DNA from 4 places in the Viridibacillus sp. NPDC096237 genome. Region 4 is predicted to be linked to each of the others. Evidence: riboswitches for the same ligand, from Rfam matches in the RefSeq annotation. Region 4 holds a riboswitch; each other region holds the start of a gene.
What was found. Region 4 has a riboswitch for S-adenosylmethionine ahead of ACQKMD_RS12180 (M20 metallopeptidase family protein). Riboswitches for the same ligand answer to the same signal wherever they lie in the genome.
Positions count from the first base shown of each region.

Region 1: another riboswitch for S-adenosylmethionine. It lies ahead of metA (homoserine O-acetyltransferase MetA); the one in region 4 lies ahead of ACQKMD_RS12180 (M20 metallopeptidase family protein).
Region 2: another riboswitch for S-adenosylmethionine. It lies ahead of ACQKMD_RS15260 (bifunctional homocysteine S-methyltransferase/methylenetetrahydrofolate reductase); the one in region 4 lies ahead of ACQKMD_RS12180 (M20 metallopeptidase family protein).
Region 3: another riboswitch for S-adenosylmethionine. It lies ahead of ACQKMD_RS07860 (cyclase family protein); the one in region 4 lies ahead of ACQKMD_RS12180 (M20 metallopeptidase family protein).

Region 1 covers NZ_JBNNTI010000050.1:16,731-24,982, reverse strand. Annotated here, with positions in the region: gene ACQKMD_RS19145 (alpha/beta hydrolase) at 118-759, opposite strand; gene metA (homoserine O-acetyltransferase MetA) at 1,010-1,918, opposite strand; SAM riboswitch class I at 2,016-2,123, opposite strand; gene galE (UDP-glucose 4-epimerase GalE) at 2,301-3,356, opposite strand; gene ACQKMD_RS19130 (glycosyltransferase family 4 protein) at 3,675-4,808, opposite strand; gene ACQKMD_RS19125 (sugar transferase) at 5,113-5,748, opposite strand; gene ACQKMD_RS19120 (methyl-accepting chemotaxis protein) at 6,147-8,159, opposite strand.
Region 2 covers NZ_JBNNTI010000029.1:28,451-36,702, reverse strand. Annotated here, with positions in the region: gene ACQKMD_RS15270 (protoporphyrinogen oxidase) at 1-1,111, shown strand, start outside; gene ACQKMD_RS15265 (sortase domain-containing protein) at 1,704-1,907, shown strand; SAM riboswitch class I at 2,073-2,179, shown strand; gene ACQKMD_RS15260 (bifunctional homocysteine S-methyltransferase/methylenetetrahydrofolate reductase) at 2,253-4,112, shown strand; gene metH (methionine synthase) at 4,093-7,527, shown strand; gene ACQKMD_RS15250 (fatty acid desaturase) at 7,807-8,252, shown strand, end outside.
Region 3 covers NZ_JBNNTI010000009.1:85,999-94,250, forward strand. Annotated here, with positions in the region: gene ACQKMD_RS07830 (putative hydro-lyase) at 1-32, opposite strand, end outside; gene ACQKMD_RS07835 (NRAMP family divalent metal transporter) at 53-1,273, opposite strand; gene ACQKMD_RS07840 (LamB/YcsF family protein) at 1,288-2,049, opposite strand; gene pxpB (5-oxoprolinase subunit PxpB) at 2,258-2,983, shown strand; gene ACQKMD_RS07850 (biotin-dependent carboxyltransferase family protein) at 2,980-3,972, shown strand; partial or broken gene ACQKMD_RS07855 (GNAT family N-acetyltransferase) at 4,115-4,570, opposite strand; gene ACQKMD_RS07860 (cyclase family protein) at 4,690-5,427, opposite strand; SAM riboswitch class I at 5,504-5,599, opposite strand; gene ACQKMD_RS07865 (PTS transporter subunit IIC) at 6,281-7,318, shown strand; gene ACQKMD_RS07870 (putative bifunctional diguanylate cyclase/phosphodiesterase) at 7,562-8,252, opposite strand, start outside.
Region 4 covers NZ_JBNNTI010000019.1:65,900-74,151, reverse strand. Annotated here, with positions in the region: partial or broken gene ACQKMD_RS12200 (sensor domain-containing diguanylate cyclase) at 1-1,475, shown strand, start outside; gene ACQKMD_RS12195 (helix-turn-helix transcriptional regulator) at 1,556-2,020, shown strand; gene ACQKMD_RS12190 (catalase) at 2,597-4,084, opposite strand; gene ACQKMD_RS12185 (nitric oxide synthase oxygenase) at 4,859-5,914, shown strand; SAM riboswitch class I at 5,997-6,103, shown strand; gene ACQKMD_RS12180 (M20 metallopeptidase family protein) at 6,275-7,474, shown strand; gene ACQKMD_RS12175 (VOC family protein) at 7,487-8,252, shown strand, end outside.

The sequences.
Region 1 (8,252 bases), on a different contig from region 4:
CACAAAACAAGATTATTGAACATTTTGAGTATTTTTAAAATTAAAGTTATTTTAATGCAACGCTAGTGAATTATTATAGAAATAAAAAAAGCCATGAGCGACGCTCATGGCTTTTAGTTAAGAGATTTGTTCTTTTAAGAAAGTAACTAAATCCAAATGATTGGCTGGTGTAACACCGTGTCCGTCTGGATAACTCTTAAAAGTGACAGCTGCACCTAGTGACTCAAAGAATTCCTTACTTTCAACGCCCCACTGATGTGGTAGAACATAGTCATATTCCCCGTGTGAGATAAAAATCGGCAGATGTTCTACTGATTGTTTATGATATTCGTTTTTCACGAAATCAGGAACATAACCGCTTAAAGCGACAACAGCTGTTAATTTGTTACCTAAAACAAATGCTAATGATTGTGCTAAAATTGCTCCTTGGCTAAAGCCCATTAATACAATTTTTTCTAAATCAATATTATAAATAAACGATGCTTCTTCTATAAATTCTCGAATAAAATGAGCGACTTTATCAAATACTGGACGTTCTGGTGCTCCTATGTCCTGAATCGTAAAGAAGGCATAACCAGGTTTATGTGTAATAGGACCACGTAAACTAAAGATATGACAATTATCTTCGAAATCTGCTACTAAGCCAGGTAAGTCTTGCTCATTACTTCCCATTCCATGTAATAAAAAAATGGCTGGGTATTTTTTAGTTGAATCCATATTTTTTGGTTCTGTATGAATAAATGTAAAAGGTGAGTTCATTTATTGTCTTCCTTTCGAGATAAATTACATTTATCATAGCATAAAGTATGCTTTGAAAGTGCATACCTTAAGATTTTAAAAGAAAATGGTCTTTACATACAAAAGAAGATGGGGTTATCTAATAAATCCGATTTCGACTCATTGTCGCTCCATTTTAAAAACCAAGAATGTTGATTTAACAGCATTCTTGGTTTTTTATTTACTTCATTTTGGATGATTTAGCCCTTTTGAGACAGCCCCATCTATTTTATTATTCCCACTCAAATGGTGTTTCCTGATAAACATAATAGTTCAGCCAGTTAGAGAACAATAAATGCGTATGGGAACGCCAAGTATTTATTGGCAGCTTTGTAGGGTCATCATTAGGGAAATAGTTTTTTGGAACCTCTATATCCAAACCTTTTGCAACGTCACGTGAATATTCATCTGCCAATGTATGAGCATCGTATTCTAAATGCCCAGTAATCATGATGTGTTTTTCATCTTCTGACATCACAATAAATACTCCAGCATCATCAGAAGCTGACAGTAGTTTTAGCTTTGGATGGGATTCAACTTTTTCGATAGATATAGAAGTATTTCGTGAATGTGGTGCAGTAAAAATATCATTAAAGCCACGAACAAGCTTCACAGTTGGATCTGTGATTGTATGATCATAAATACCTGAGCATTTCTTAGCAAGAGGGAATTTACCAATATCATAGTGATGATAAAGTGCAGCTTGGGCACCCCAACAAATATGTAATACAGATGTAACATTTGTTTTTGTCCAATCCATAATACTAACGATTTCTTCCCAAAAATCAACATCTTGAAATTCCATTAGTTCAATTGGTGCACCCGTTATAATCATGCCGTCAAAGCGACGGTGTTTAACATGTTCAAAAGTCGTATAAAATGATTCTAAATGCGTTTCACTAACATTTTTTGAAACATACGTCGCTGTATTTAAAAATGTTACATTTACTTGTAGAGGTGTATTACCTAATAGACGTAACAATTGAAGCTCTGTCTTCTCTTTTTCTGGCATTAAATTCAAAATCAATATATTTAAAGGACGAATATTTTGGCTTTTTGAACGCTCCTCTTCCATTATGAAGATTTTTTCCTCTTTTAGTAATTCCGTTGCCGGAAGGTTTTTCGGAATATTAATTGGCATAGCGACTTCTCTTCCTTTCCCTCATGTCTGTTATGTATTCTCATATTAAAAGCCCTCATTCTATGGATAAGAATGAGGGCTAACTTAATACGCTCGTTTCTTATCTTCCAAGACAAATGTCTTGTAGGACTTAGCACCTTTCTGATTGAATCAGAGGTTGCTGAAGCTTCACAGGGCCTTATCCCTCGGCTTCTCTTGATAAGAATATTTATTTACCTTAATCCTACCATCAAATTGTCAGATAAGCAAATATTTCTGCCAATTTAATGATAGGAAATAAGCCCTTATAGATTTCCTATAGGGCTTAGCAGTAAATATTTTAAATCCTATTATTTAAGTATGTTTAATATAGCATAGACGATATTCTATTTTTATACAACAACTACAAGTCAGTTAAGTATACCAACTGACCTTCTCTTATATTCCCGACTTTATAACCATTTGGATTATTTCTTTGCCATCTCCATGCATCTCGACACATATCTTCTAACGTTTTTTCTGCAGCCCAATTCAGTTGTTGCTTTGCTTTTGTAGCATCAGCATAGCTAATTGCAACATCACCTTTACGCCGATCGCTTATTAGATATGGTATTGGTATACCTGATACATATTCGAATGTTTTTACAACTTGTAAAACGCTATACCCCTCACCAGTTCCTAGATTAAATACTCTCCAACCATACTTTTCTTTTAAACTTTCCAATGCCTTTACATGACCCTTTGCCAAGTCTACTACATGAATATAATCACGTATCCCCGTTCCATCAAGCGTCGAATAATCATTTCCGTAAATATCCAAAAAAGGTAATTTACCTGTTGCAACTTGGGTAATATATGGCATCAAATTATTTGGAATTGTGAAAGGATCTTCTCCTATCATGCCACTTTCATGTGCTCCAATTGGATTAAAATATCGTAATAAAACGATTGAAAAAGAATGATTAGATTGTGCAAATTCATATAAGAATTTTTCTACAGCTAACTTTGTTGTACCGTAGGGGTTTTCTGTTTTTAAAGTTGCGGTTTCAGGGATTGGACATTGTTCAGGAGTGCCATAAACAGTTGCTGATGAACTGAAAACTAGTTGATGTACTTTGTACTTATTCATCAGACTGACTAGTTGGATCGTGCATACTAAATTTTGCAGGTAGTATTTGATTGGGTCGTTGAGGGATTCTAAAACTGATTTGGAACCAGCTAAATGGATGACACTATCAATTGAATAATTTTGAAATACCTTTTCAAATTCTTCTTGGTTGCAAATATCTATGGGAAGAAATATTATTTTTTTCTTTGTAATGGCTTCTAAACGATTGATTACTTCCATATCGCTATTTGAAAAATTATCTACAATAATAATTTCATGACCAGTTTGTATTAACTCAATACAAATATGTGAGCCTATGTACCCTGCTCCACCAGTTACTAAAATGTTCAATAGTTCTCTCCATTTCTTATTTTCTTTGAATTACTATTAATTTTATTCCTTCTTGAACGAGACGTTACTTGGATAATCCCCTCCTTTATTGCAAACATTTTGACACTTGTCTCATTAAGGAACTGGAAATTGATTATGTTTTTGGAGTATGAATATGCCTTTAAATCATGTTCGAGAAACTGTATGATTTTCGTCTATATTTTTTTGAAGATCTAATGCAATATCCAGATATATTTACATTACTATTAAATTATCTATATTAAAGAATTAACATTTTCCGCTTATCTGACATTATTTTTATGAATTTTTTATACAAGCTTAGTGATGATTAAGTATTTGTAGATCAATTTTCTCTTTCTTTTCATTATGAGCTTGTAAATATTGACTTACCGTCTTGTCATACATAGAGTGAAACGAAAAATTCTCTTCAAAATAGCGATGAGCTAAATAACCTAGCCTTAACCGTAAGGAATGATTTTCTAGAAGTTGATTCAAACAGCCTTTAATTGATTCTAAATCATGATTTACCACATATCCGGTTTCATCATCAATGATGAGCTCTGGTACTCCCCCTACATTCGAAGCAATAATAGGTAACTGAGCCCTCATCGCCTCCAAAATAGATATAGGTAAGCCTTCAAAATCTGATAGTAGTACAAAAAGATCTGCCTGTTGTAATTGTTCTTCGATATCATCTCTAGATCCTAGAAATTTAACTCGATCGGCAATATGATGTTGTAGCGATAACGCTTTTGCAGCTTCCATCTGACTTCCATCACCTATGAATACTAGTTGCCATTCTTTCTCCGTCATTGTGGATAGTACCTCAATCAATAAATCTTGACGTTTAGGTTGCTCAAATCTTGCTACCATAATGATTTTTGGAACTCTATTTTGAGAAAGGTTTTGTCTACTATTACTACTATGGATACCATTATGAATCGTCGTCATATTGTTTTTTTTCACGACCTTTTTTTCTGTGGCAAGTGAATAATCATAATTAGAAACAGTAATGATTTTTGTCGTTTTTAACGCTAGTACCTTTTCAATTTGTTGATAAACCCATCCTTTTAATGGCTTTACACCTTCCGTAAAAGCCCAGCCGTGTGCGGTAAAAACAGTTGGAATATTTAATGAAAAAGCCGCTAATCTACCAACTGCTCCTGCTTTTGATGAATGAAGAGCAACTATATCTGGATTTATACGACGCAAGTTTTCACGTATTTCAAGAAATGCACGAATATCATCTACAATGTGAATTGCCCATTTTAAGTATTGAAGTTGAATAATGCTTATATTCTCTTCATTTAAAGCCTGATGAATGAGATTCCCTTTTGAAGTAAAAATCGTTACATCATGTCCATCTAAAACAAGTTGTTTTGTGAGGGCAAGTACATGTGATTGTGCTCCACCAGCTGTATCTAATCTCGTGATAATTTGAACAATTTTCATTTACTCACCTTTCTTAGATCTTTTTGACATCGAATATCATGATAAAACAAGTAAGAAATAACCCTAATTAACATCCTTTTATGAAACTGTTCTTCAAATTTCCAATATCTTTCTAATAACAATAATTGGTTTGGTAGCTAGATTATCGAACTCTCATAATCACTACAAATGCTTTGTAGAAATCTTCTGGTTTTTAAATTGTAGATTAATTCGGTGTTTACATTCAATCATTGATACTGCTGGTATTGGTGCAGTATTAAGTAACCTTTTATGAGTCGATTATGTATACGGTTATTAGCATTTTTCAATAAGCCCCTTCTCTAGTTAGAACGACGCGAATAGTACGCATTAATATTTTGATATCAAGAAGTAACGAGCAGTTCTCTACGTAATCAATGTCATAATATATTTTTCTTCCGTGAGGTATATTAGAACGTCCATTTATTTGCGCCAATCCTGTAATTCCTGGTTTAACATACAATCTTTTAGCCTGTTCTACATTATAAAAGTCTGTAATTTCTGGCACTTCAGGTCTTGGTCCTACTAAACTCATCTCTCCTTTTATTACATTAATAATTTGTGGCAGTTCATCTAAGCTCAATTTTCTTAGTAGCTTTCCGATTCCAGTCATCCGAGTATCCTGTGAGTTCTTAAAAACAAACTGTTCTGGTACCCCACCTTTCCAGCCATTAACTTTACTCTTCTGAACTTGATCAATTCTCATCGTCCGGAACTTCCATATTTGAAAGTTTGATTGATTTACCCCTGTTCTCTCCTGTGTAAAGAAAATAGGTCTTCCGGATACAATTAGTAATGTAATAGCTATTATTAACATGATAAGCACAATAATAGGCAAAAGAATACTAGAAATAATCAAATCTAATAGTCTCTTTCCATATTTAGCGTAAAACCTAGGTCTATCTATTACGTTTATTTGCATATCAAACCTCCTTTTTTACCATTAACTTCATATTTATCCTATAACAAATATATTAATTAGAGTACTTATTTTAGAATACAAGTTTCATTTTTTTCTAAAATGAATTATTTCAAAGAAGGCAAAAAATAGTGGCAAGTCATTTCTAATCTTGATTTTAAGTGGACTTATTTATACGAAATATATGAACATTGCTCTTCTTTTATGATGAAATCTTAGTTGAGGAGTTTATTTTTCTCAAATCCAATACATTATTCTATTAATGGAATAAAAACACTAAAAGTTTGTAATATTTACATAGTGAAACTGGGTTTAACTCTATAATTCCCAGAAATTTTTTATTATTTTTAGTACAAAAAAACCAAATGCCTGTGCTCTAGACATTTGGTTTTTGTATAAGATTATATTTTGAACTTAGTTACAGAGTTAGCTAAATGCTCACTTAAGTTTGCTAAGTTTTCTGATGCCGTTGAGACAGATTCAATTGAATTTAATTGTTCTATCGATGAAGCACTTACTTCCTCACAGGCAGCAGCCGTTTCTTCCGATGTTGCGCCAATTGATTTAATAACTTCTACGACAGTCTCTTTGTATAAGCTTACCCGATGTACTTCTTCAGAAACATCATGGATGGCTTTTTGCATATCCTCCATTAATGATGAAATAGTTTCAAAAATAGCGTCTGTACCGTGAACAACAGCTTCTTGCTTTTGGAACACCGTCTTCGTCTCCAGCATTTGAGCTCCTACTTGCTTCGATTCAAATTGAAGCTGTTGAACTGTTTGCTTCACTTCTATTGTTGCTCTTGCTGATTGCTCAGCAAGCTTGCGAACTTCCTCGGCAACGACGGCAAATCCTTTACCATATTCACCTGCTCTTGCTGCTTCAATACTTGCATTTAGCGCTAGTAAATTAGTTTGATCCGATACTTCCATTATAGTTTGCATGACATGTTCGATAGAGTCTATTTTGTTTTCTAAAGCACAAATCACGTTCGACATACTAAGTAGATTTGTCTCCCACTCCTGAAATGCAGATTTTAATTGATCCACTTGTTCTTGTCCTGCTCGATTCCTCGTATTAGCTTCTATGGCAATGCTATTCATAAAGTTAGACTTTTGTAGGATCGAGTTGATTTGTTCACTTAATGTAATCGCGTTTTCACTTGCTTGTTCTGCATTTTCCACAGATTTTGAAGCGCCTTCAGCAATCTCAACAACCGCTGCTGTAACTTCTTCACTTGAAGCATTTGTTTCTTCAGCAAGTCCACTTAGATTTTGTGAACCTGATTGGACCTCTGCGGCAGAATCTTTTACGACTCGTATAATTTGTTGCATATTATCAACCATTTTATTAAAGTCAGTAGCTAATTGACCGATTTCATTATTTGCATCGAAACGAGCTCTTACTGTTAAATCACCAATTGCTACTCTATTCATTAATTTACGCAAAATGGTAATTGGCTTCGTAATCTTTGCAATTATTGTTGCCATAGAAAAGAACAAAATAATGAGTAACACAACAGAAATTGCACCAATAATATTACGGATATCGTATGCTGTCTGTTGAATATTTTTCTTTTCAAAGACAGCAGCTAATTTCCACTCAAGACCGGGAACTGTATCATATACTGTTATAAAATCACTTCCTGTGTCATCAGAAGCATCCTTAATTACTCCTTTTTCATCATTTTCATTTTGCATTTTTTTCACTAAAGCCAAATCAGATAAATTTTTACCAGTCTTTTCTGGATGAACGATGGCTGTACCATCTTTAGCAATGATAATTGGATATCCACCAAAACCTAGTTCTTTTTTTGAGATTTCCGAAGTTAACTTAGATAGTAAAATATCCATACCAACTACACCAATAACTTTACCATTTTTTAATACCGCTTTAGCACCAGAAATTGTCGATTCTTTTGTTGCTTTGTCTGTATATGGTTCTGTCCAGAAAATCTTATCTGGGTTTTCAATTGCACCTTTATACCATTCGCGTGTCGTAGGATCAAAATCATCGCCTAGATCTGCTTCAGGTAAAATTTCTAAATGCTTATTTACTAAACCGTAATATACGGAAGTTGTAGCGTCATATAAAGAAATATATTGTTGAAACTGTGTATCTAAATTCTTTTCTAATATAGTCGCCTTTTTCTTATTGTGTTCACTTAACAGATCTTTATATTCCAATACTTCATGCGCTAATGACATTTGTATCAGACCTTTTTCATAGACGTTTAAGTAATTTTGTATAGACGTAGACATCTCTGCAACGAGCACTTTGTTTTGATCCACTAAACTTTTTTCAATTTTAGTGTTGACCGTATATGTGCTTACTACATTTAATAAAGCCAAACCTATAACTAACAATGTTACTACTGTACTAATAACTTTCCACTTTATCGTTTTTACCATTTAGCTAAACTTTCATCCCTTTCTACTCGCCACAAAAGAAGTTATAAATACCCAAATAATTCTTCGTGACCATTTCTTAAGTTCTATGAAAGT
Region 2 (8,252 bases), on a different contig from region 4:
TTACACAAATAATACATTGCACGCGATTCCAGCGGACAGCGTTTTTGGCATTCCTACAAGTGTAGAGTCTCTTGAAAGTAGTACGTTAGTTTCAGCGGAAGGAAAACAAGAGGCGTTAAAAGATTTAGAGTTGCCGAACGAGCATTTTACAAAGGACAGTTCAATTGGTTCTTTCCTTGAGTATTTTTTAGGAAAAGAGCTTGTTGAAAAGCAAATTGCTCCAGTGTTATCAGGGGTCTATTCAGGGAAATTAGATACATTGACAATGGCATCGACTTTACCTTATCTACTCGATTATAAAGATCAGTATGGAAGTATTATTAAGGGGTTTGGCGCACATAAAGAGAAATTTCAAAAAGCGGCAAATAAAAAATTCATCTCTTTTAAAAATGGTTTATCTTCATTATTTAATCGTTTTGAGGAAAAGTTAACAGACGTTACAATACTAAAAGGCATTTCAACAAATGATATCGAAAAAAATGGCGATAAATATAGAATAACATTTAATAATCATGCAGCAATTGAAGCTGATTTTATCGTGTTAACAACACCCCATGATGTAACTCAAAAGCTATTAAAGGATCCAAATTTGGACGAGGACTTCAACGAATTTAGCAATGCATCACTAATTACGATTTATTTAGGTTTTAATATTCCTGATAGCCAATTACCTGCAGACGGTACAGGATTTATCGTGTCTGAAAATAGTGATGTAAAATGTAATGCTTGTACATGGACAAGTCGTAAATGGAGCCATACTTCAAAAGACGGTAAATTACTTGTACGATTATTTTATAAAAATTCAAACCCAGCTTTTGAAGAGATGAAGCATTTAAGTAAAGCAGAATTAACTAAAATCGCATTAGAGGATATTGCAAAAAGCTTAAAAATAGAAGCAGAGCCCACTGTTGTAGATGTGACAAAGTGGAATGATTTAATGCCAGTTTACCATCTTGGACATGCAAAAACAGTAGAAGCTTTATCAACTAAAATGGCTTCTTCATATGAAAATATAGTACTTGCAGGTTGCTCTTATTACGGTGTAGGTATTGGCTCTTGTATTAAAAATGGAAAAGAAACCGCAGAATCGATACTAAATAAAATACAGTAAAGAATGATCATTAGATTGGAAAGAGCTATTAGAAATAACAATTTCTTTAGCTCTTTCTTTTTGCACAAATTTTTAGTTTAAACAAATTGGAAAACTACTTGAAAGTGCTAAATGAATTGTTACTATAAAATGAATGAGTAAAAAAAGGGAAGTTTGATTATAGGTATTCTATTTTTGGTAATCGGGTTGGTTAGTATTTATTTTCTATAGACCAATCATGGGTTATTTCATCTCGCAAAAGCAACGATCGAACAACAAGACATAGAGATGGCTATAATAAACCTAGATACGTATTTATTTTGAGTAAGTAGCTGATTTAAATGTCAAAGATGTTGTCAAGGTACAATTCAATCAAAGGAAACTTAATGCAATTGGAGCTAGTAGTATACATCATGTGAATATGCGATTGCCCCATTTTATATGTGTCGAATACAAACGTAGCAGTTGGTGCAGGCACGATGAGCCAAATCAAAAGATGGGGAAAGCTAACTATGCGCTAGCTGGACATAATATGAATAATGGGAAGGCACTCTTTAGTCCTCTTACAAATGCAGAAGAAGGTATGGAAGTTTATTTGACTGACTTTTAAAAAATCTATGAATATAAAATTGAAAAAATACATATTGTACAACCGGAGCAAATTGATGTGATTGATGAAAATGAAAAAATGATAACTCTTGTTACATGTAATTATGATGGCTCTAAACGCATGATCATTCAAGGTAAACTGGTTGAAACAAAGGGTTATGATAAAGCAGAAGGTAATGAAGTTTTTTCAAATAAACAGCAACGATAGAAAGGTCAATCTTTTAATACGAAGTCTTCAAAAGTCCTCTTTTTTTGTTTTGTAGTAAAAATATACATATAATACTGAGTTTTGCTGCAATTGCGAAAATCCACTTGACGATATTCATCTCAGGGGTTATGATTCTTTTAATTATTCTAACAATTAAATAAATATTTCTTATCAAGAGAAGCTGAGGGACTGGCCCTTTGAAGCTTCAGCAACCAGCCATTTGGTCAGGTGCTAACTCCAGCGGATTTACTGATTGTCCGAAAAGATAAGAAGGAGCGAACTTCGTAATCGTCAAGCCTTCTTATTCATAAGAAGGCTTTTTTATATAGAAAGGAAGGGATTTTAATGGGATTACTTGAAAAACTACAAACACAAGTGTTAACGGCTGACGGTGCGATGGGCACTCTATTATATTCTTACGGAATCGATTATTGTTATGAGGAATTGAATATCACTAAACCTGAAGTGATTGAAAATATTCACCAACAATATATTAAAGCTGGTGCTGACATTATTCAGACTAATACATATACAGCGAATGCCATTAAATTAGAACGTTATGGTTTAGAGAGTTCAGTAAGAGAGTTTAATGAATCGGCAATCGCAATTGCAAAACGTGCTGCGGCACCAGGAGGACAATTCGTCTTAGGGACAATTGGCGGTATTCGCGGTATTCGTAAAAGTGAAGCGACACTAGATGAGATTATAGTTGCACTTGATGAGCAGGCTGGGCATCTACTGTCGGGTAATCCAGACGGTTTATTACTTGAGACGTACTATGATTTTGAAGAGCTTTCATCCGTAGTGAAGCATTTGCGCAAAGTAACAGATATACCAATCATCTCGCAAGTATCCATGCACGAGCCAGGAATTTTACAAAACGGCTTACTACTAAATGATGCACTACACCAATTAGAAGCTTTGGGTGCAGATATTATTGGAGTAAACTGCCGTTTAGGCCCCCACCATACAATCCAAGCGTTTGAAGATGTTGAATTACCATCAAAGGCATTCTTATCTGCGTATCCAAATGCAAGTCTACTAGATGTAGAAGATGGCAAAATTGTTTATGAATCAGAGGCTGATTATTTTGGTCGTGCAGGTGTTTTACTACGTGACCAAGGTGTTCGCTTAATCGGTGGGTGCTGTGGTACAACACCGAAGCATATTGAAGCGGTTAAAAAACGTATTGCGGACCTACCACCAATTGAAAATAAAATTGTAAAAAAGAAAAAAGTGGTTGAGATTAAAGAGGCGATACCAGATCATCATGAGCCACTCCATGAAAAGGCGAAAAAGGAACGTACAATTATCGTAGAGCTTGATACACCTCGCCATCTTGATACTGCCGCCTTTATAGAAGGTGCGCAAATACTTAATGCAACAGGAGTTGATGCTGTCACTATGGCTGATAATTCGTTAGCATCTCCTCGTATTAGCAACATGGCAATGGGCTCTATTTTGAAAATGCAAAATAATATTCGTTCCCTCGCCCATATTACTTGTCGTGATCGCAATCTAATTGGCTTACAATCACATTTAATGGGCCTAGATGCATTGGGCATTAATGAGATTCTTGCAGTTACTGGAGACCCTACAAAAGTAGGTGATTTCCCAGGTGCAACTAGTGTTTATGATGTTTCAAGCTTAGAGTTACTTCAGTTAATTAAACAATTGAATGAAGGGATATCATTTTCTGGTAAACCTCTTCGCAAAAAGGCTAATTTTTCTATTGCAGCTGCATTTAATCCTAACGTTCGAGTACTTGACAGAGCTGTAAAACGATTAGAAAAGAAAATTGAGTGCGGAGCAGATTATTTCATCACACAACCTGTATATACAAAAGAAAAAATAATAGAAATCTATGAAGCTACGAAACATTTAGAAACCCCTATCTTCTTAGGGATTATGCCATTAACCGGTATCCGAAATTCGGAGTTTTTACATCATGAAGTACCAGGTATTAAGCTCTCTGAGGAAGTACTTGAGAGAATGCGTGCAACAGGTGACGATAAAAACCTTGCAACTGCAGAAGGTATTGCGATTGCTAAGGAATTAATCGATACAGCTGCAGAGTTATTCAACGGCATTTATATTATTACACCATTCACTCGTTACGACATGTCGGTGGAATTGATTCACTATATTCAAGAGCTAGACAAACGGAAAGTAGGAGATCACAACTATGCTAAAACAACCAATTAAAGAACGACTCCAACAACATATTCTTATTTTAGACGGTGCGATGGGAACTATGCTCCAAAACGCTAATTTAACACCTGATGACTTTGGTGGAGATGAATATGATGGCTGTAATGAATATTTGAATATTACAAGACCTGACGTGATTGAAAATGTACACCGTGCTTATTTAGAGGCCGGTTCAGATATTATTAGTACAAATACATTTGGTGGAACACCCGTTGTATTAAATGAATATGCACTTGGTGATCAAGCATATGAAATCAACTTATTAGCAGTACAGATTGCTAAAAAAGTAGCAGATGAATTATCAACCCCTGAATGGCCACGCTATGTTGCTGGTGCAATGGGACCGACGACTAAAACCCTTTCAGTGACTGGTGGTATTACATTTGATGAGCTATTGTATGACTTTTATGTGCAAGCAAAGGCATTAATCGAAGGTGGAGCGGACTTATTATTACTTGAAACAAGTCAAGATATGCTGAATGTTAAGGCGGGTACTTTAGGTATTAAACAAGCATTTGAAGAACTAGATAAGGAACTTCCAGTGATGATTTCAGGGACAATCGAACCGATGGGAACAACTCTGGCAGGGCAAAGTATTGAGGCGTTTTATATTTCAATTGAACATATCAATCCTTTATCAGTTGGATTGAACTGTGCTACAGGACCTGAATTTATGACGGATCACTTACGTTCGCTTTCAGAATTAGCGACAAGCTATGTTAGTTGTTATCCGAATGCTGGTTTACCAGATGAAGAGGGGCATTATCACGAAACTCCGGAATCACTGTCTAAAAAGCTTGAAGGTTTTGCAGATAAAGGTTGGTTAAATATTGTTGGGGGTTGTTGTGGTACGACACCAAATCATATTAAAGCAATTCGTAAAGTGGTGGAAAATAAGCAGCCTCGCCAAATGCCCGAAACGGAACATGGGCATGTAGTCGCAGGAATTGAACCGCTTGTTTATGATGATTCAATGCGCCCGTTGTTTGTAGGAGAACGTACAAATGTTATTGGTTCACGCAAATTTAAGCGTCTAATTATAGAAGGTAAATTTGAAGAAGCAGCTGAAATTGCACGTGCCCAAGTAAAAAATGGTGCGCACGTCATGGATATTTGCTTAGCAAACCCAGACCGTGATGAACTTGAGGATATGAAAAACTTCATGACAGAGGTAGTGAAGAAAGTTAAAGTTCCTCTTGTAATCGATTCGACGGATGAAAAAGTAATAGAAGAAGCTCTGAAATATTCCCAAGGTAAAGCAATCATTAACTCTATCAATTTAGAGGACGGTGAAGAACGTTATGATGCGGTTTTGCCTATCGTAAAAAAATACGGTGCATCTATCGTCATCGGAACAATCGATGAAAAAGGGATGGCTGTTGACCGCCATAGTAAATTGAAAGTTGCTGAACGTTCATATGATTTACTAGTTAACAAATGGGGAATTGCACCAGAAGATATAATTTTCGATCCTCTTGTATTCCCGGTAGGCACTGGAGATGAACAATATATAGGTGCAGCTGAAGAAACGATTGAAGGTATTCGCTTAATTAAGGAAAAAATGCCACGTGTACTAACTATTTTAGGTGTTAGTAATGTATCGTTTGGTTTACCTCCAGTTGGACGTGAAGTATTAAATGCTGTGTATTTATACCACTGTACACAAGCTGGATTAGATTACGCAATTGTAAATACCGAAAAATTGGAGCGCTATGCTTCAATTCCAGAGGCCGAGATTAACTTAGCAAATGATTTAATCTATAAAACAAATGATAAAACACTTGCTGATTTCACTGATTTCTACCGTGACAAAAAGAAAGAAAAGACCGAAGATGATATTCCGAAAACAGTACCAGAGCGACTAGCTTATTACATTATTGAAGGTACAAAAGAAGGACTACTTCCTGATTTAGAAGCTGCTATGAATATGTACGATTCACCGTTAGAAATTATTAATGGACCATTGATGACGGGGATGGCTGAGGTTGGACGTCTATTCAATGACAACCAGTTAATTGTAGCAGAAGTATTACAAAGTGCAGGGGTGATGAAAGCATCTGTTTCTTTCCTAGAACAGTTCATGGAAAAAAATGAAAATGACACTGGTAAAGGGAAAGTTATTTTAGCAACTGTTAAAGGTGATGTACATGATATCGGAAAAAACCTTGTCGATATTATTTTAAGTAATAATGGCTATAAGGTAATTGATGTCGGTATTAAAGTTACACCGCAAGCACTGATTGAAGTTATTAAAAAAGAACATCCAGATATCGTTGGTTTATCTGGATTACTCGTAAAATCAGCTCAGCAAATGGTTATTACGGCGCAAGATTTCAAGGATGCGGGTATCATTACACCGATGCTCGTAGGTGGAGCGGCATTATCAAGACGTTTTACAGAAACAAAAATTGCAGCAGAATACGATGGTCCAGTTATGTATGCAAAAGATGCGATGCATGGGCTTGAGTTAGCTAATAGACTGCAAAGCGTCGATAAAGGTGAATTGCTAGATGAATTAGAAGACGCAATTGAAAAACGTGTAGCATCGGAGGCAAAACGTGCTGCAAGACCAGCTATTGCAGTAGCTGAAAAACCTGTTAAAACAGTGCGTTCAGATGCACCTATCTTTGTACCTGCTGATTTACGACGCCACGTTTTAAAGGACTATTCTGTATCACATCTGTATCCGTATGTGAATATGCGAACATTAATTGGCCATCACTTGGGTTTAAGAGGATATAGCGATGAAATGCTTGAAAAAGGTGAATCCCGAGCAGTTGAGTTATACGAATTAGTAACAGAATTTCTGGAATCAGGTATGTTGAATCCATCAGGTATGTATCAGTTTTTCCCTGCACAAGCAGACGGAGATGATGTTATCATTTATGATCCAGCAGATAGTAAAACCATTATTGAGCGTTTTACTTTCCCGCGTCAAAATAAGACACCATACTTATGTTTAGCTGATTTCTTGAAAACAGTTGATAGTGGTGAAATGGATTATGTTGCTTTCATGCAAGTAACGGCAGGTCATGGTGTACGTGAAGCAGCAGCGCGTATGAAGGAGCAAGGGAAATTCCTTGAAAGTCATGCATTCCAAGCGACAGCTCTTGAGTTAGCTGAAGGTTTTGCAGAACGTATCCACCAAGAAATAAGGGACCAATGGGGGTTCCCAGATGCCACCGATTTCACAATGCGCGATCGTTTTGCGGCAAAGTATCAAGGACAGCGTTTCTCATTTGGCTATCCAGCGTGTCCAAACTTAGAAGATCAATCGAAGCTATTCGGTTTGATCAAGCCAGAAGATATAGGTGTACATCTTACAGAGGAATTTATGATGTCGCCAGAAGCATCCGTTTCAGCAATTGTCTTTGCACATCCTGATGCACGATATTTCAATGTAGAATAAGAAAAAGCGAGATGGTTTTATACCGTCTCGCTTTTTGCATTTATTTTAGATAGATTTATGTGTCATTTAAAGTGTAATAACGAAAATCCATTACTATGGTTAAATGATAGATGGTCAACAAAGTAAGTATTATCAAGTGTATATTAGATTTATTACCAAGTATTAAGACTTACTATATGACAGATGTCATATGTTAATCATGACAACTATATCTACTATCATTTTTCGATAAGTTTTAAGATGATAATATCTAAAGCGAAGAAAAGTGAGGGACATCACATGAATAATATAGAAAAGACGAAGCAATTACGTAAGGACGTTGCACCGTTCGCTAAGTCTCATTTGAAGAAAAGTATTATGCAATTGGTTAATACTTTATTGCCACTATTCAGTTTATGGACAGCTGCCTATCTATTATTCCCAGTATCTGTATGGGCGTCAGTTGGATTGAGTGTTATCGCAGCAGGATTTGTAGTTCGTACATTCATTATATTCCATGATTGCACTCACGGTTCATTTTTTAAAAATAAAAAAGCAACGGATATTGTTGGTACATTGACAGGAGTATTAACATTGTTTTCTTATGAAAAATGGAAACGTGAACATGCTATTCACCATGCAACAAGCTCAAACTTAGACAAACGTGGTGTTGGCGACATTTGGGTAATGACAATTGATGAATACATTGCAGCATCAAAAATGGTACGTTTCAAATATCGTGCTTA
Region 3 (8,252 bases), on a different contig from region 4:
GCAGCTGGAGTCATCTTATCGAATTGTGTCATATTAGTCGCCTCTTTCCCTATTAGTTAAATAGTTTTGGTAACTCGACAATAAGTGTACGAACGCTAAGTACACCCATAACTACTACAACAAAAATACCAGGTATTGTTAACCACATTGGATGTTTGTAATTACCAACAACATCTTTTTTATATGCTGCAATTAATAAAGTACCAAGTGCAAGAGGTAGGATTATTGCATTAATCGCTCCTACTAAAATAAGAATATTAACAGGTTTACCGACGAACGCAAAAGTAATAGTCGATACAATGATAAAGGCGATAATAACCCAGTTATGATATTTTTCAATCAATGGGTGGAATGAACGAATAAATGATACAGATGTATATGCTGCACCGACTACAGAAGTAATTGCAGCAGCCCACATAATAACACCAAACATACGGTAACCGATTTCACCTGCAGCTAATTTAAAGACAGAGGCTGGTGGGTTAGCAGGATCAATTGATAAACCTTGGTGCACTACACCTAATACAGCTAAAAACAGTGCCACACGCATAATACCAGTAGCAGCAATACCTGTTACAGAACTCTTTGTTACATCTGGTAAAGAATCTACACCTTTAACTCCAGCGTCTAGTAAGCGGTGTCCGCCAGCGAAAACAATATATCCACCAACTGTTCCACCAACTAAAGTTACAATTGAAAGGATGTCAATTTTTTCCGGAATAAATGTGTTAGCTAAAGCATCACCAACTGGAGGAGATGTTGTAAAAGCAACGTACATCATAAGTAAAATCATGACAAAGCCAGCCACTTGTGCAACTTTGTCCATCGCTTTACCTGCTTCTTTAACAAGGAATATGAAAATTGCAAAAACTGCACTTATAACAGCGCCCGTAATCGGGTCTAAACCGAGCATAGCATTTAATCCTAGACCTGCTCCTGCGACGTTCCCGATATTAAAAGCAAGACCGCCAATAACAATCATGATTGCTAATACAAGACCTAAACCAGGAAGGACTTTATTGGCAATCTCTTGTCCACGTAAGCCAGATACTGCGATGATACGCCAAACATTCATTTGAGCGAAAACATCTAAAATAAGTGAAACTAAAATAACAAAGGCAAAACTAGCGCCTAATTGTTGTGTAAAGACCGTCGTTTGTGTTAAAAACCCTGGTCCAATCGATGATGTTGCCATTAGGAAGGCAGCTCCTAGTAAGACACTACGCCCTACTTTCTTTCTACCTTGCCCTTGATCTAAGCTAAGCTTTGTCATATGAAAACCCCTTTTTATATGTGAAATGCTTGAACGTTAATGTTATTTTTCTCCAATGTGTTTTGAATATATTTTGCAAATTCAAGAGCATGTACTCCATCCCCATGGATACAAACAGTGTCTGCTAGTAATAATACTTTCGTTTGTTGTTGAGACTGAATATAGCCTTCTTTAACCATCGCTACTACTTGATTCACAGCCTGTTCCTCATCTGTCACTAAAGCATCTGATTGCGTACGTGAAGTAAGTGAACCATCAGCTTGATATGTGCGGTCAGCAAATACTTCATGTGCTGTTTGAAGTCCTAATTTTTCTCCTGCTTTCGTTAACTCACTTCCAGCTAATCCGAATAACACAAGATTTGGTGAAACATCATAGACTGCTTGAGCAATTGCTTCTGATAACGCTTGGTCTTTTGCGGCCATATTGTATAATGCACCGTGTGGTTTTACATGTTGCATTTTTTCTCCACATGTAGTTAAAAAACCTTGTAATGCACCAATCTGATATACGACCATGTCATAGCCTTCTTGCGGAGTAATCTGCATTGGGCGACGTCCAAAACCATTTAAATCTGGTAAACCTGGATGAGCGCCAATTTTTACTCCTTTGGCAATAGCCATTTTAACCGTTTCTCTCATAACCGTAGGATCTCCAGCATGGAAACCGCACGCTACATTAGCTGAAGTTATATAATTTAAAATATCTTCTTGTTCCCCTAGTTTGTATCGACCAAAACTTTCACCTAAATCGCAATTCAAGTCCACTCGAAACATTTTCTCAGCTCCTTAATTTTTTAGTTGCGTAATGTCAGTTTTTCTAACACAAAACATATACTACCACTAAATTATTATTCTGAAAACATTTACTTTTCAACTTTCTCACAATAATGAAATATCAAATGTAAATATCTTACTTGTCATTTACTATTCTATATCTATAATGATTATAATGTTTAAAACACAAAATAAGGGGTTGTAATTTATGGGAGAAGAATTTAAACATGTAAAATTTAAACCTTTAGGAGATTCAGCAGTAATGGTTCAGATCGGGAATACAATAAATCCATCGAACTGTACTATCTTACAAAATTTAGCATCAATGCTTGAAGAACAGCCGTTTGTTGGTTTTATAGAAGCTGTTCCAGCATACACAAATATTACAATTTACTATAATCCATATACCCTTTTTAAGGTGTCCAAAAATGTAACATCATTTGGCTTTGTATGTCAGTATGTGCAACAGCTTATTACGCAAATGACAACAGTTCAACAAACTTCTCAGAGAGTTGTTGAAATACCAGTTGTTTATGGTGGTGAATATGGTCCTGATTTAGAATATGTGGCCAAAGTCAACGGCCTAACTAAGGATGAAGTCATTCAATTACATAGTGCTAATGAGTGTCTTGTTTATATGCTAGGTTTTGCACCAGGATTTGCTTTTATGGGAGGCATGAACGAAGCTATAGCAACACCTCGAAAAGAAACACCTAGACTTGCTATTCCGGCACTTTCAGTTGGGATTGCAGGCAAACAAACAGGAATTTACCCATTTGAAACACCTGGTGGTTGGCAGATTATTGGCCGTACGCCACTCGATTTATTTTTACCAAATGAAACACCTCCTTCCCTTTTGCAAGCAGGTGATTGTATTCGCTTTAAACCAATTTCTGAAAAAGAATACAAACAATTAAAGGAGGCAAGATCATGACAGTTACAGTTATTAAACCAGGGCTATTAACTACCATTCAAGATTTAGGGCGATTTGGTTCACAAAAATATGGGGTCATCGTGAGTGGCGCAATGGATGCTTATTCCTTAAGAATTGCGAATATTCTTGTAGGGAATTTAGAAGGTGAAGCTGTGCTTGAAATCTCACTGTTTGGGACCATATTACAATTTAATGAGGATCATCTCATTGCGCTTACAGGTGGGGATCTAACAGCTACCATTAACAATGAAGCAGTACCACTTTGGCGTCCATTTATCGTGAAAAAAGGAGACGTATTAAAGTTTAAACGAGCTCAAAAAGGTTGTCGCGCTTATGTAAGCTTTGCTGGAGGGATTCAAGTTCCTACTATCATGAATAGTAAAAGTACATATTTAAAAGCTGGCATGGGTGGATTTGAAGGTAGAGCATTACAAAAGCTGGATGAAGTAAATATCGGACCTTATACTAAAAAAAATAAAGAAATACATCAATATGCAATTCAACTGGTAGGTCCTACTTCATGGTCTGTTAATTACAACGAATTAATCTCATTAAAACAACAGCAAACAATTCGTGTAATGCAAGGAACTGAGTGGGGTTGTTTTACCGCTGAAAGTCAGTATTGCTTAACTAACAATCAGTATACTCTTTCTACAGAGGCTGATCGAATGGGCTATCGCTTTGAGGGACCGGCGTTATCTTTGACAAAGAAATTCGAATTATTATCAGAGGCTGTGACATTTGGAACAGTGCAAATCCCGCCTAGTGGTAAACCAATCATTTTAATGGCTGACCGTCAAACGACTGGTGGTTATCCGAAAATGATACAAGTCATCACAGCTGATTTAGCAAGTCTTGCACAGTTACAAACAGGTGCTAAAATTCGATTCGAACTCGTAACATTAGAAGAAGCTCAACAAGCATTAATTGATAAAGAGCAAAAACTCAAAAACATTACAACAGCGGTTCGCTTATCATCAAACATTTAATAATAATAAAGGAGCGAGCAATAGACTAAACGAGTTACTATTTAGGCGAAGAGAAAGAGCATGTTTTGAAAAAAAAATTCAAAACATGCTCTTTTTGTATTTTATCGTTTCTATCTGTTAAAAGAATGCTCAATCAGTATACTTATAATTCTAATGTCATAAACACGCTATTTGAATCCTCAATAGAATTCGAAAATGACTTACAGTATTGAAACCCAATTTTAGAATATAGCCTCTTAGCAGGTTCAAAAGCCTCCATTGAACCTGTTTCTAAACTTAATCGCGTATAACCACGATTCCTAGCTTCTTCAATGATATGTTCAAGAATGTATCTTGCAACACCTTTTCTTAAATGTAATGAAGAAGTACGCATTGATTTTAATTCACCATGGTGAGCATTAAGTTCTTTTAATGCACCTCATCCAACTAATGTATCTTGTTCCCAAGCACTCCAGAATGTGATTTCTGATTTTTTCAATTCCTCAAGATTTAAGGCATGTATTCTTTCCGGAGGAGAATTTTGTACCATACATTGAAGGTGCTCATTCAATAACTCCGCTACTTCAATTCCATTCAAATCATCAATTTTAATAACCAAAAGGATCACGACTTAGATTCTATTATTCAGTTGCGTCTATACTATGACGGCCGGAGCCAACGGTATCTAGCATAAATTACTTCTTACTATGCCGTTTCAGACGAGTGGGTACAAATTATTTAAGGTAGAATAGCAAATGATCGAACTGGGAAGCCAGAAGCCTTCTCAGGTTTTGGTACGATGTTAAAAATGATAGCCCCTTTTGGAGGTAGCAGGTCTAGATTAGTGAGCAACTCTACTTGATAAGTATCTTGTTCCAATACATATAGTTCACCAAGTAAAGCATTGTTTTGACGATATAATACACTAGAATCCGTATCAAATGTTTCATGTCCTACCGCTTTAATATGACGCTCCTCAAATAAGAATTTCAATGCATCTACTGACCATCCTGGCGCATGTGGATTACCCTCAGCATCAAAGTTATTAAATGCTTCAATATCAGGCCAACGTTTGCTCCAATCTGTGCGGAGTGCAACAAATGTATCTGCCTCAATTTCACCGTATTCAGCCTCAAATTTTAAAATATCTTGAACTGAAAACGTGAAATCATGATTTTCGGCTACATCTTTAGAATGATCTATTACAACGAGCGGCAATGCAAGTTCTTTTAACTCCAATTCTTCTAAATAGCGAGCATCACGGACAAAGTGAATAGGTGCATCTAAATGTGTACCGTACTGACCAGCAAAGGCAAAGTTTTGAGTAAAAAAGCCATCATCATGTGAAAATAGCGTTGTCTTTTCTAACCCTTTAAATGCATTAAATCGTGGTGTATCTGCTCCAAAAGTATGTGTTAAATCGATCCATTTCTTTTCTTTTAACGTTTTTAGTGCATTGATTAATTCTGTTGACATATCCATCACCTCATCATTTTTTTGAACAAAAAACCTCTTCTCGATAAGAAGAGGTTGATGATACGTCCATGCACTCTTCTTATCTTCAAGCATACGCTTCTGGAATTAGCACGGTACAGCGTCCGTTGCTGAGATTTCACAGGGCCAGTCCCTCCACCTCTCTGGATAAGAAAAAAGTTATTTTGTTGTTTCTAAATTTACAACTTTCGAAATCTATTGTCAATATAAAATTTCGAAAATTCTTTTAAGTATATGATTCTTACTAGCAATTATGATAGCTTTTCATTACAAAAAAACAACTTTAAGCTCCGTTTTTAGCCTTGTTTGATCCCAAATGCTATTCATCTACCATCAATATCTTCGATAACAAACTCTTTATTGTTGTAATCGGTATCACTTAATGAGCGATCTATTTTCACACTAGAGTTAATGAATTCCTCTTGAAGCATTGCATGATTGTTTGTTATAAAGTACGCATCATACCCATAACCATATAAAACTTAATTTGGTATAACTTCTTGTCCATTTGACTACGTACGGGATATATCGGCCGTTGGGAAGATGCTGTGAGACATTAATAACATATTATCCATGTAATCTCTCCTTCATAAATTACTTCATTTATTTTTTGATTTATTGTGTCCACATCTATCAGCTTATAAAAAGTACTTAAATGATAGAATTGTCAGATAAAATAAATGTGCGAATTTATCAATAATATTCTAGTTGATGTTGTATATTTACTCTTTTATGTGTTTATTCAATAGAATGCTACTATTGGTTGCATTGACCGCCGTCTGAATTGTTCATATAATTTAGAACATTAACTCACTTGAGATTGGAGATTTGTCGTATGAAAGATTTTTTTAACAAGTTATTAACTGGTATGAGTATGGGAATTGTAGTATCCCTCATTCCAAATGCTTTAGTGGGTGAAATATTAAAATTGATCATTCCATATTTTCCGATATTACAACATATTTTAGATATATCTGTACTCGTTATGAGCATGTTACCTGTCATTATCGGTGTAACTGTAGGTCTGTCATTTAAATTAACGCCAATTCAGACTGCTAGTATTGGTCTTGCTTCGATTGTAGGTAGCGGAGTAGTGCAAATATCAACTGACGGCGTTATGACACTGAATGGTATAGGCGTTGTGATAAATACAGGAATTACAGCAGGATTAGCTGTGTTATTTGTTAAATACGTAGGTACACGTTTAAAGGACTACACGATTTTACTACTACCAGCATTAACAATTTTCATCCCTGGGTTATTAGGCACTATTATTTTACCTTTTGTTCGTAATGGGTCAGGATATGTTGGTGTTATTATTAATAATATTACACATTTACAACCCGTGATAATGGGCTCAACCATTGCTGTAATCTTTAGTATTTTAATTTTATCACCATTATCGACAATCGGAGTTGCAACTGTTATTATGCTCTCAGGTATCGGTGCTGGTGCTGCCAATCTTGGTGTTGTAGCTTCTGGTGTAGGAATGTGTATTGCAAGCTATAAAGCAAACTCTTTAGGCACTGCTCTTGCCCACGTAATGGGTTCTCCAAAGATTCAAATGCGCAACTTTTTTATGAAGCCTAAAATTGCCTTACCGATGATGATTACAGCAGCTATCCTTGGTGGCTTAGCAGGTATTGTAGAGGTCGCTGGAACCCCTATCAGTGCAGGATTCGGCCTTGCTGGCTTAGTTGGCCCTCTGAATTATATAAACCTAGCTACTGGCGGTTGGAATCTATTCAATATTACTGTTATGTTAAGTATGTTCTTCATATTGCCGATTGTATTAAATGTTATGTTCCTTCGACTGTTTGAACATAAATTTAAACTTATTAAATCAGATGATTATAAAGTTCACTTCGAATAAAAGTAGTTCAAAAAGGTCAAAAAATGATTGAGTAGATAGAAAAGTAGAAGGTAGTATTTTATTGGTTTGGAGTAGCGTACGCTCGCCTGCGGAAAATGAACGATAAGCCTCGGAAAATCTGATCTATCCTGTATAAAAATAAAGACTGTAGAAAACTCGTTTTTTTCGAGTTTGTCTACAGTCTGAGGTCACCTCATCGTATAGAGGTGATTTTTTTGTTTTCAACTTATTTAAGTTAATTCATTAAATTCTAGAAACATACAATTCATGTAATTTCGCTGAAAATTCATTTGTTGGTAATGGTTTACTGAAGTAGTATCCTTGGGCGAAGTCACAAAGATTTTCACGAACTATACACAATTCTTCTTCCGTTTCTACACCTTCAGCAATCACTTGCATACTTAGAGCATGCGCTAATTTGATAATCGCTGTCACCATTGCAACATTACTAAGCCCTGTTTTTAATCCTTGTATGAACGATTGGTCTATCTTCAATATATCGATTGGGAATTGTTTTAAATAGCTGAGTGAGGAATAGCCTGTACCAAAATCATCAATTGCAATAATTACACCTAGCGCCTTTATTTGATTAAACGTTTCAATTAATTCCTCTGTTTGATGCATTAAGCTCATTTCCGTAATTTCCAACTCTAAATTTCTAGCAGGTAAACCTGTTTCTTGCAATACTTTACGTAAATTATGTACAAAATTTCTTTCCTTCAAATGAATTGGTGATATATTAACTGAAATACGAATATCTAGTTCATATTCATCAAGCCACTTCTTCATTTGTTTACAAGCTATTTTCAATGTGTACACACCGATTGAACTGATTAATCCACATTCTTCTGCAAATGGGATAAACATAGCTGGAGAGATGAAGCCATAATCATTATCATACCAACGTATTAAACCTTCCATACCAATTAATTGA
Region 4 (8,252 bases):
AATACACATTCTTTAAAAGAAAGTACACTTGAAACAAATCATGCGTATGCGCAAAAACTGGCAATGACAGCAAATGATTATTTGAAAGAAACAATACAAATGCTTAATGTAAGTTCTGAGGAAATCTCAGCTATTTTTGATAATGAGAATAAATTATTACATGAAGCAAATCGCGTAAAAAAACAAACAAATACTTTTAATTCTGTTGCGATTGTAGATGAATATGGAGAAGTACTTGCAACATCTCCTCAATCGTTAGATTTAAAAGGAAAGACATTAACTTCTGATGCTATAAAAGAAGCGATAACTCAAAAAAAGCCATTAATATCAAAAGCTTATAAAGGAATAACAGATCGTTTGCTCATCTTCATTTCAGTTCCAGTTTTCGCTAAGGATAGTTCATATTTAGGACTTATAGGTGGAACTATTTATTTGAAAGAAAATAATGTATTGAATGAGGTTCTAGGGGAGCATTTTAATAAAGACGGCTCTTACGTGTATGTAGTAGAAAACGATGGCCGCATAATTTATCATCAGGATAAGTCACGTATTAATGATTTAGTATTTGACAATAAAGTTGTGAGCGAAATGCTTGAAAAACATAGTACCGGTGCAGCTCGTGTGATTAATTCTAAAGGGAAGGATATGCTGGCAGGATATTCGTATATTTCAATTGCCGATTGGGGAGTTGTGGCACAACGCTCAACTGAAATGGCTTTGAAGCCTGCAACAAACATGGTAAAGCAGATGTTGTATGCCGCATTACCTTTATTGCTCGTTTCACTTATTATCATTTTATGGGCTTCCCTTAAAATTGCACGTCCACTACAGCAATTAGCGACATTAACGGAAAGCAGTATGAAAGTAAACGAAGAAAAGAACCTTGCACTAGTACCAGGCTGGTATTATGAAGTTATACAGCTAAAAAAAGCATTAATTCAAAGCCTGTCTTTTCTACATGGACAAGTAAGCTTCTTTATGGACCAATCAGCGACAGATCCATTAACTGGATTGACAAACCGTCGTACATTAAATGAGCGTATGCAAAAATGGACAAATGAAAATACACCATATTCAATTGTTATGATAGATATTGATCATTTCAAGTTAGTGAATGATACATATGGTCACGGTGTTGGGGATGAAGTTTTGAAATTTCTAGCATTGAAAATGAAAAAGGTAACACGAGCGCATGATTTATGTTCCGTTATGGTGGAGAAGAGTTTATCATCTTACTGCCAAATACATCTGCAACTGATGCTTGTCTAATAGCGGAGCAGTTACGCACAGACATAGAGCAAACAGTAAGTCCTACTGGTAAAAGTATTACAATTTCAGGGGGTATTGCAGAATATCCCTTAATGGGAAATGAGCCTGGAGCAATGATTGGATTAGCAGATCAATGCCTATATGAGGCGAAAGAAAAAGGTAGAAATCAAGTTATGATGGCAAAAGAGGTATCAATTGTTCTGTAATCTAATTCTGAATTGAAATTTCCCATTTCGCATTTTATAGTATAAAATTACACTAAAAGAAACAGATGAGGTTGATAAGCTTGGATAAAGAACAAATCATTAGTATCGCTACTGCCAAATTTAAGCTAGTTCGTACGGAAAATAATTATACTCAGGATAAAATGGCTGAAGTACTAGGTATATCTAAAAAAACGCTTGTTCAAATAGAAAAGCAGAGAGTACCATGCGGTTGGACAACAACAGTTGCACTATGTGCCCTTTTTAGGGAAAGTTCAATTTTGCAAAATGCAATGGGTGGCGATCCGATGGAAGTAGTAGAACTAACAGCACATGATGTCATTGCACGCCCAAAAGAAAAAACTATGGGTGGGTATATTTGGTGGCGTACAGTACAAGAGGATAAAGGATATCGTTTGCAACAAAATATTTTAAGCAACCATTATCGAATTTTAGATTCTGAATCTTATCGATGGTTTAGTACGATGGACGAAAAGGCAGTGCTAGAGGAATTTACTCGTATCTTAGAAGAAAGTCATTCTATATAATTAACGAAAATGATAGTTCGGTATCAGGCATTCACGTAATAATTGAATGCCTTTTGTTTTTTATAATTTTGGTTATTGTAGAGCCTCTCTTATAGGCGAAATACTCAGACACGCTCAATTGTCTCCTTCCGTCTAGCGTATATTTTTTTAACATCTTGTTGAGGACACGGGTGTTTTTATTTTATTACTTGTGTAGTTGATTGGAGCGACATAAAAAATATATGATATTGAATCTGAAGAATCTACTCAAACTGTGTTAATAACTTTACTTGTAAATTGTATTACAGTAACAGATGTAATTTATATATAGGTCTTGCTTTAAACATAAGTACTAATGAAAAATGAATTAAATCTATTGTTTTAAATAAAAAAGCAACTCTTCTAAGTGAAGAATTGCTAATTATTGTGGATAACTAATTAATGAAAAATGATCCTATCCACAACATACACAGAGTTATACACCAATTTTGTTAATAAGTATATAAAAAATTCAGAATAATTAAGTAAAATGTGGATAAGTGGTTAAAAAGTAAAAAGCCTCGATTAGCATGAGTAGCTAAACGAGGCTTCGTTATATTAACGGTATCGAATTTCTTTGTTAACATCAATATCGTTGATGTCAATCCCCATTGCTTTAGCAACACCTGTACCATAAGCTGGATCTGCTTTGTAGCAGTGAATGATGTGACGTTCTTTAATGAAGAACTCAACGCCTTCCATGTTACGAGCAGTGTTTTCGAATAAACGTTGTTGCTCTTTTGAGCTCATGATGTTAAATAATTTACCTGGTTGTTCAAAGTAATTGTCATCATCTTCGCGGAAGTCATAGATATCAGCTGGTCCATCAAGTGTTAATGCAGGGTCTTTATATGATGGTTGTTCTTGCCATTGGCCGTAGCTGTTAGGCTCATAGTGTAATGTGCTTCCTAAGTTTCCATCTACACGCATTTGTCCATCGCGGTGGAAGTTGTGTACTGGGCATTTTGGTGCGTTAACTGGGATAGATGTATTGTTTACACCTAAACGGTAACGAGCAGCATCTGCATAAGCGAATAAACGAGCTTGTAGCATGCGGTCTGGTGAGAAGCTAATACCAGGTACTACGTTAGAAGGTGCAAATGAAGCTTGTTCTACTTCAGCAAAATAGTTAGCTGGGTTTCGGTTTAATTCAAATTCACCAACAGGGATTAATGGGAATTCAGATTTGTACCATACTTTTGTTAAATCAAATGGGTTGTAACGGTGGTTACGAGCTTCTTCTTCTGTCATCACTTGGATAGACATTTTCCATTTAGGGAAGTCGTCTTTTTGGATTGATTCTAATAGGTCACGTTGTGATGATTCACGGTCGTGTGCAACTACGTTAGCAGCTTCTTGGTCTGTGAAGTTTTTAATACCTTGTTGTGAAGTGAAGTGGAATTTCACATATACGCGTTCATTATCAGCGTTGATCATTGAATACGTATGTGAACCAAATCCGTGCATATGACGGTAATCAGTTGGGACACCACGGTCACCCATAACATAAGTAACTTGGTGCAATGCCTCGGGCAAATTTGTCCAGAAGTCCCAGTTGTTATTAGCTGAACGCATGTTAGTATATGGGTCACGTTTAACAGCATGGTTTAAGTCAGGGAAGTGCATTGCATCACGGAAGAAGAATACTGGTGTGTTGTTACCAACTAAGTCCCAGTTACCTTGTTCAGTGTAGAATTTTAATGCGAATCCACGGATATCACGTTCAGCATCAGCAGCACCACGTTCACCAGCTACAGTTGAGAAACGAGCGAACATTGCCGTTTTTTTACCTACTTCAGAGAAGATTGCCGCTTTTGTATATTTAGTAATATCGTGAGTTACTGTAAAAGTACCAAATGCACCAGAACCTTTAGCGTGCATACGACGTTCCGGAATAACTTCACGGTTAAAGTTAGCTAATTTTTCAAGCAACCATATGTCTTGCAGTAAAAGGGGTCCACGTTTACCTGCAGACATAGAGTTTGTATTACTTACGACTGGTGCGCCTGCAGCAGTTGTTAACTTTTTATTATTATCATTTGTCATAATGTTGTGCCTCCTATTTTTAAACTGAATCGTGCTCTTCAAAAACTAATATAACAGATTGATAGATGAAAGTAAATTATAATAATTATCTTTAAGGAATTTATATCTTTAAGTATATTATATAAATAATGACGGTTAATTCATTTTCAAAATAAATTATTAAAGGAACAAAAAAGGGATGTGAAATAGCATTAATGGTGCTGAATATATTAAAATATCAAAGTGAGCATGAATTAGACAAAATAAAGATCTTTTAAACATCTTACTCATTAATTAAAGTCAAGAATAAATTGTATATAATAATAATTATTATTATCATTTTGATAGTTAAAATGAGGGTAATTGATAATGTTTTAATGATATTTGAATCTTAGTTTAATAATCTGTAGATTGGCTTTAAGAAAGGCATGTCTGGAGTTTTGGTGCTAATGAAAGTAGCTCACTATCTCAAACAGGTTCAGAGTCCAGTTATGGACACTGCTTATAGGGGGCGCAGCAATCTTATTTGGATTAGGAATTTTATTTAACAGAAGAACTAAAAAAGCATAGTAAAAGCGAGGACTATTAATTGGTTTCATACCATTAATAGTCCTTTTTTATATTGGATAAGGATAAAATATTTGATTACTACAGTATTTTATTGTTCATTTTATAATAAAAATGTAGTTGCCACAAAATCACCACATTATTTAAGTCTTATGCCTTGTCTGTTGGAAATCACTTCTTCTATGATGGTAGATAGGAAGTCGAGTAGTGACAGGAGGAACTATAGCGATGTTGAATGAGGCAATTGAATTTATAAAGATGTATTATTCGGAAACGGGACAATCTGATGAGGAGTTAGTGAGTCGCATAGCTGAAGTAGAGCATGAGATTCATGACAATGGTTTTTATGAACATACGATAGATGAACTGAAGTTTGGTGCACAAGTAGGTTGGCGCAATAGCAATAAGTGTATTGGTCGCTTATTTTGGCAAACGATGCAATTACTTGATCAGCGCGAATTAAGAGATGAGCAGGATATTTTCCACGCACTTTTAGAGCATATTGATTTTGCAACAAATGATGGTCGTATTCGTCCAACGATTACGGTTTTCTCTCAACGTGATGTAAGAGTTTGGAACCATCAATTAATTCGCTATGCAGGTTATGAAACAACTGATGGTATTGTAGGCGATCCAGATTCAGTAGCGTTTACACAAAAATGTGAGCAACTTGGCTGGCAAGGACAGGGTGGCCGTTTTGATGTGCTACCACTTGTTATTCAAGTAGAGGATAGAGCCCCACAAATATTCGATATTCCAGCTGAATATATATTAGAAGTACCGATTCGCCATCCTGAGTTTGAATGGTTTGAAGAGCTTGAGTTGAAATGGTATGCGGTTCCGATGATTTCGAATATGAAACTCGAAGTAGGTGGCATCACGTATGCGGCGGCTCCCTTTAACGGCTGGTATATGGGAACAGAAATTGGTGCGCGTAATTTAGCGGATGATTATCGTTATAATATGCTTCCAATAATTGCAGAGAAAATGGGTCTAAATACAGCATCTAATTCGACTTTATGGAAAGACCGCGCATTAGTTGAATTGAATGCAGCAGTTTTATATTCGTATAAAGAAGATGATGTGAGCATTGTAGATCACCATACAGCAGCGCAACAATTCAAGCGCTTCGAAACTAATGAGCAAATTGCAGGGCGTGACGTAACGGGAAATTGGACATGGCTTATTCCACCATTATCACCAGCTACAACGCATGTTTTCCATAAACCATATGACAATGAACGTAAAACACCGAACTATTTTTATCAAAAAGCGCCATATTAATTTAGAGAATTACAGGGAATATATTGCAATTTTTAATGGAGTGACGTATCATGATTTTTAAATACTACTAATTCAATAGGTTTTCTTATCGAGAGAGATGGAGGGACTGGCCCTGTGACATCTCAGCAACCGCTATTATAGCAAGGTGCTAATTCCTGCAAGTTGATTAAAAAACTTGATAGATGAGGAGGGACTTGTATACAAAGTCGATTTCTTGGAGTGAAATATAGAAGTCGGCTTTTTTATTATCATGAAATAAATATGTAATACTATAATGAAAAGTTCTAAGAAAAAAATTTAGCTTTAATTCATAGTAAACTAATATGAATTAAAGGGATAAATAGAATGGAGGAATATTGAATGAGTGCGATCACGCAAAAAGAATTTTTAACTACAATTTATGAAGAAATAGATCAAGGCTTTGCTGAAATTGTTGGATGGAGAAGATATTTGCATGAGCATCCTGAGCTATCTTTTGAAGAATATGAAACAGCAAAGTTTATTGCAGATAAGCTTGAGGGTTTTGGTTTAGAAGTGAAAAAAGGGATTGGTGGAAATGGTTTAATCGGAATTTTAAAAGGGGAGCAGTCTGGTAAGACAATTGCTTTAAGAGCCGATTTTGATGCATTACCAATTACAGATTTAAAAGAAGTTACTTATAAATCTCAAAAAGAAGGCGTCATGCATGCATGTGGACATGATGGGCATACAACCGCATTACTAGCGACAGCAAAAACGCTCAGTCATTACTGCAAGCATTTACATGGTAACATTATTTTCATCTTCCAGCATGCGGAGGAAAAACCACCTGGTGGTGCAAAATTCATGATTGCTGAAGATGTATTAAAGGATGTGGATTATGTTTTCGGTGCACATTTAGATTCAGGTGTTCCAGTTGGAAAAGTATCTGTTGGTGATGGCTATAGAATGGCAGCAGTAGATAAATTCGCGATTAAAATTCAAGGGCTTGGTGGACACGGTGCGAAACCACAGCAATCCATCGATTCAATCGTAATCGGTAGTGAAATAGTAAGTTCATTACAGAACATAGTCAGTCGTCGCTTAAACCCTTTTGATGCAGCGGTAGTGACAGTGGGAGTTTTCCGTGCAGGTAGTGCTTTTAACATTATCGCAGATTCGGCGATTATTGAAGGAACAGTACGTACAATGACAGAAGATGTTCGTAGTAAGGTGAAAGAGGAAATTTATGCAATTGTAAAAGGGACTACTGAATCAGCGCATGCAACGTATGGAATTGATTATTTACGTGGCTACCCAGCGCTTTATAATCACCCATTCGAAACTGCACTTGTAAAAGAGTTATTTGAAAATGAGTTCGGTGTAGAATCTGTAATAGATATCGAGCCGTCAATGGGTGCAGAAGACTTTGCCTACTTTTTAAATGAAAGGCCAGGCACTTATTTCAAAGTAGGCTCTCGTAATGACGATGAACGCACACAATTCCCGCATCATCATCCGAAATTTGATTTTGATGAAAGGGCGTTATTAATAATCGAGAAATCGTTTGTGAAAATCGTTTCACATTATTTATTTAAATAAGGGGACTTGAACATGACATTATCGTTTGATCACTTAGTACATTTTGTAGATGAACCAAAAGAAGTAATTAAGCTATTACAAAGCCAAGGAATCCATGCTGTTGAAGGTGGCGTTCATGAAGGGCGCGGAACGTATAATGCACTTAGCTACTTTGATCTAAGCTATATCGAGTATCTCGGTACATATGACAGAGCTCTAATAGCTGAGACAGAGCATTTACATCACAGTCTTATTGAAACAGTAGTAAATAATGATTTCAAAGAAGGCTTCGTAAGATTTGCAGTTCGTACATCGGATATTGAGGGGGTAGCAGAGCGTTTGAAAGAGCAAGGTCTATCTGTAAATGGACCAGTACCGATGTACAGAAAACGACCAGATGGCAGTATTATTACTTGGCAATTACTTTATGCTGGAGAAGAAAATAACACACTTCAACTACCATTCATTATTCAATGGGATGATAATGACGATAAGCGTAGAAAGGAGCAAGTTGAAAAGGGCGTCATTGGAAATCAATTAGAAAAGTTGGACTTTGCAGGCGTTACTTTTGCAGTAATAGATGCTGAAAAAACAGCTAGAAAATGGTCTCGATATTTAGGGTTAGAGGTTGCAGAAGCGTATATCGATCAGGAGTTGAATGCTATTGTCCAGGTTCTTAAGTTAGTTGGCGGTGACTTATACTTTGCTAGTCCAATTGGAGATGGTGTTGTAGCGAAATTAATAACAGAACGAGGCGAATGTCCATTCCAAGTTAATTTCTTGGGAGCTAAAGAACCTG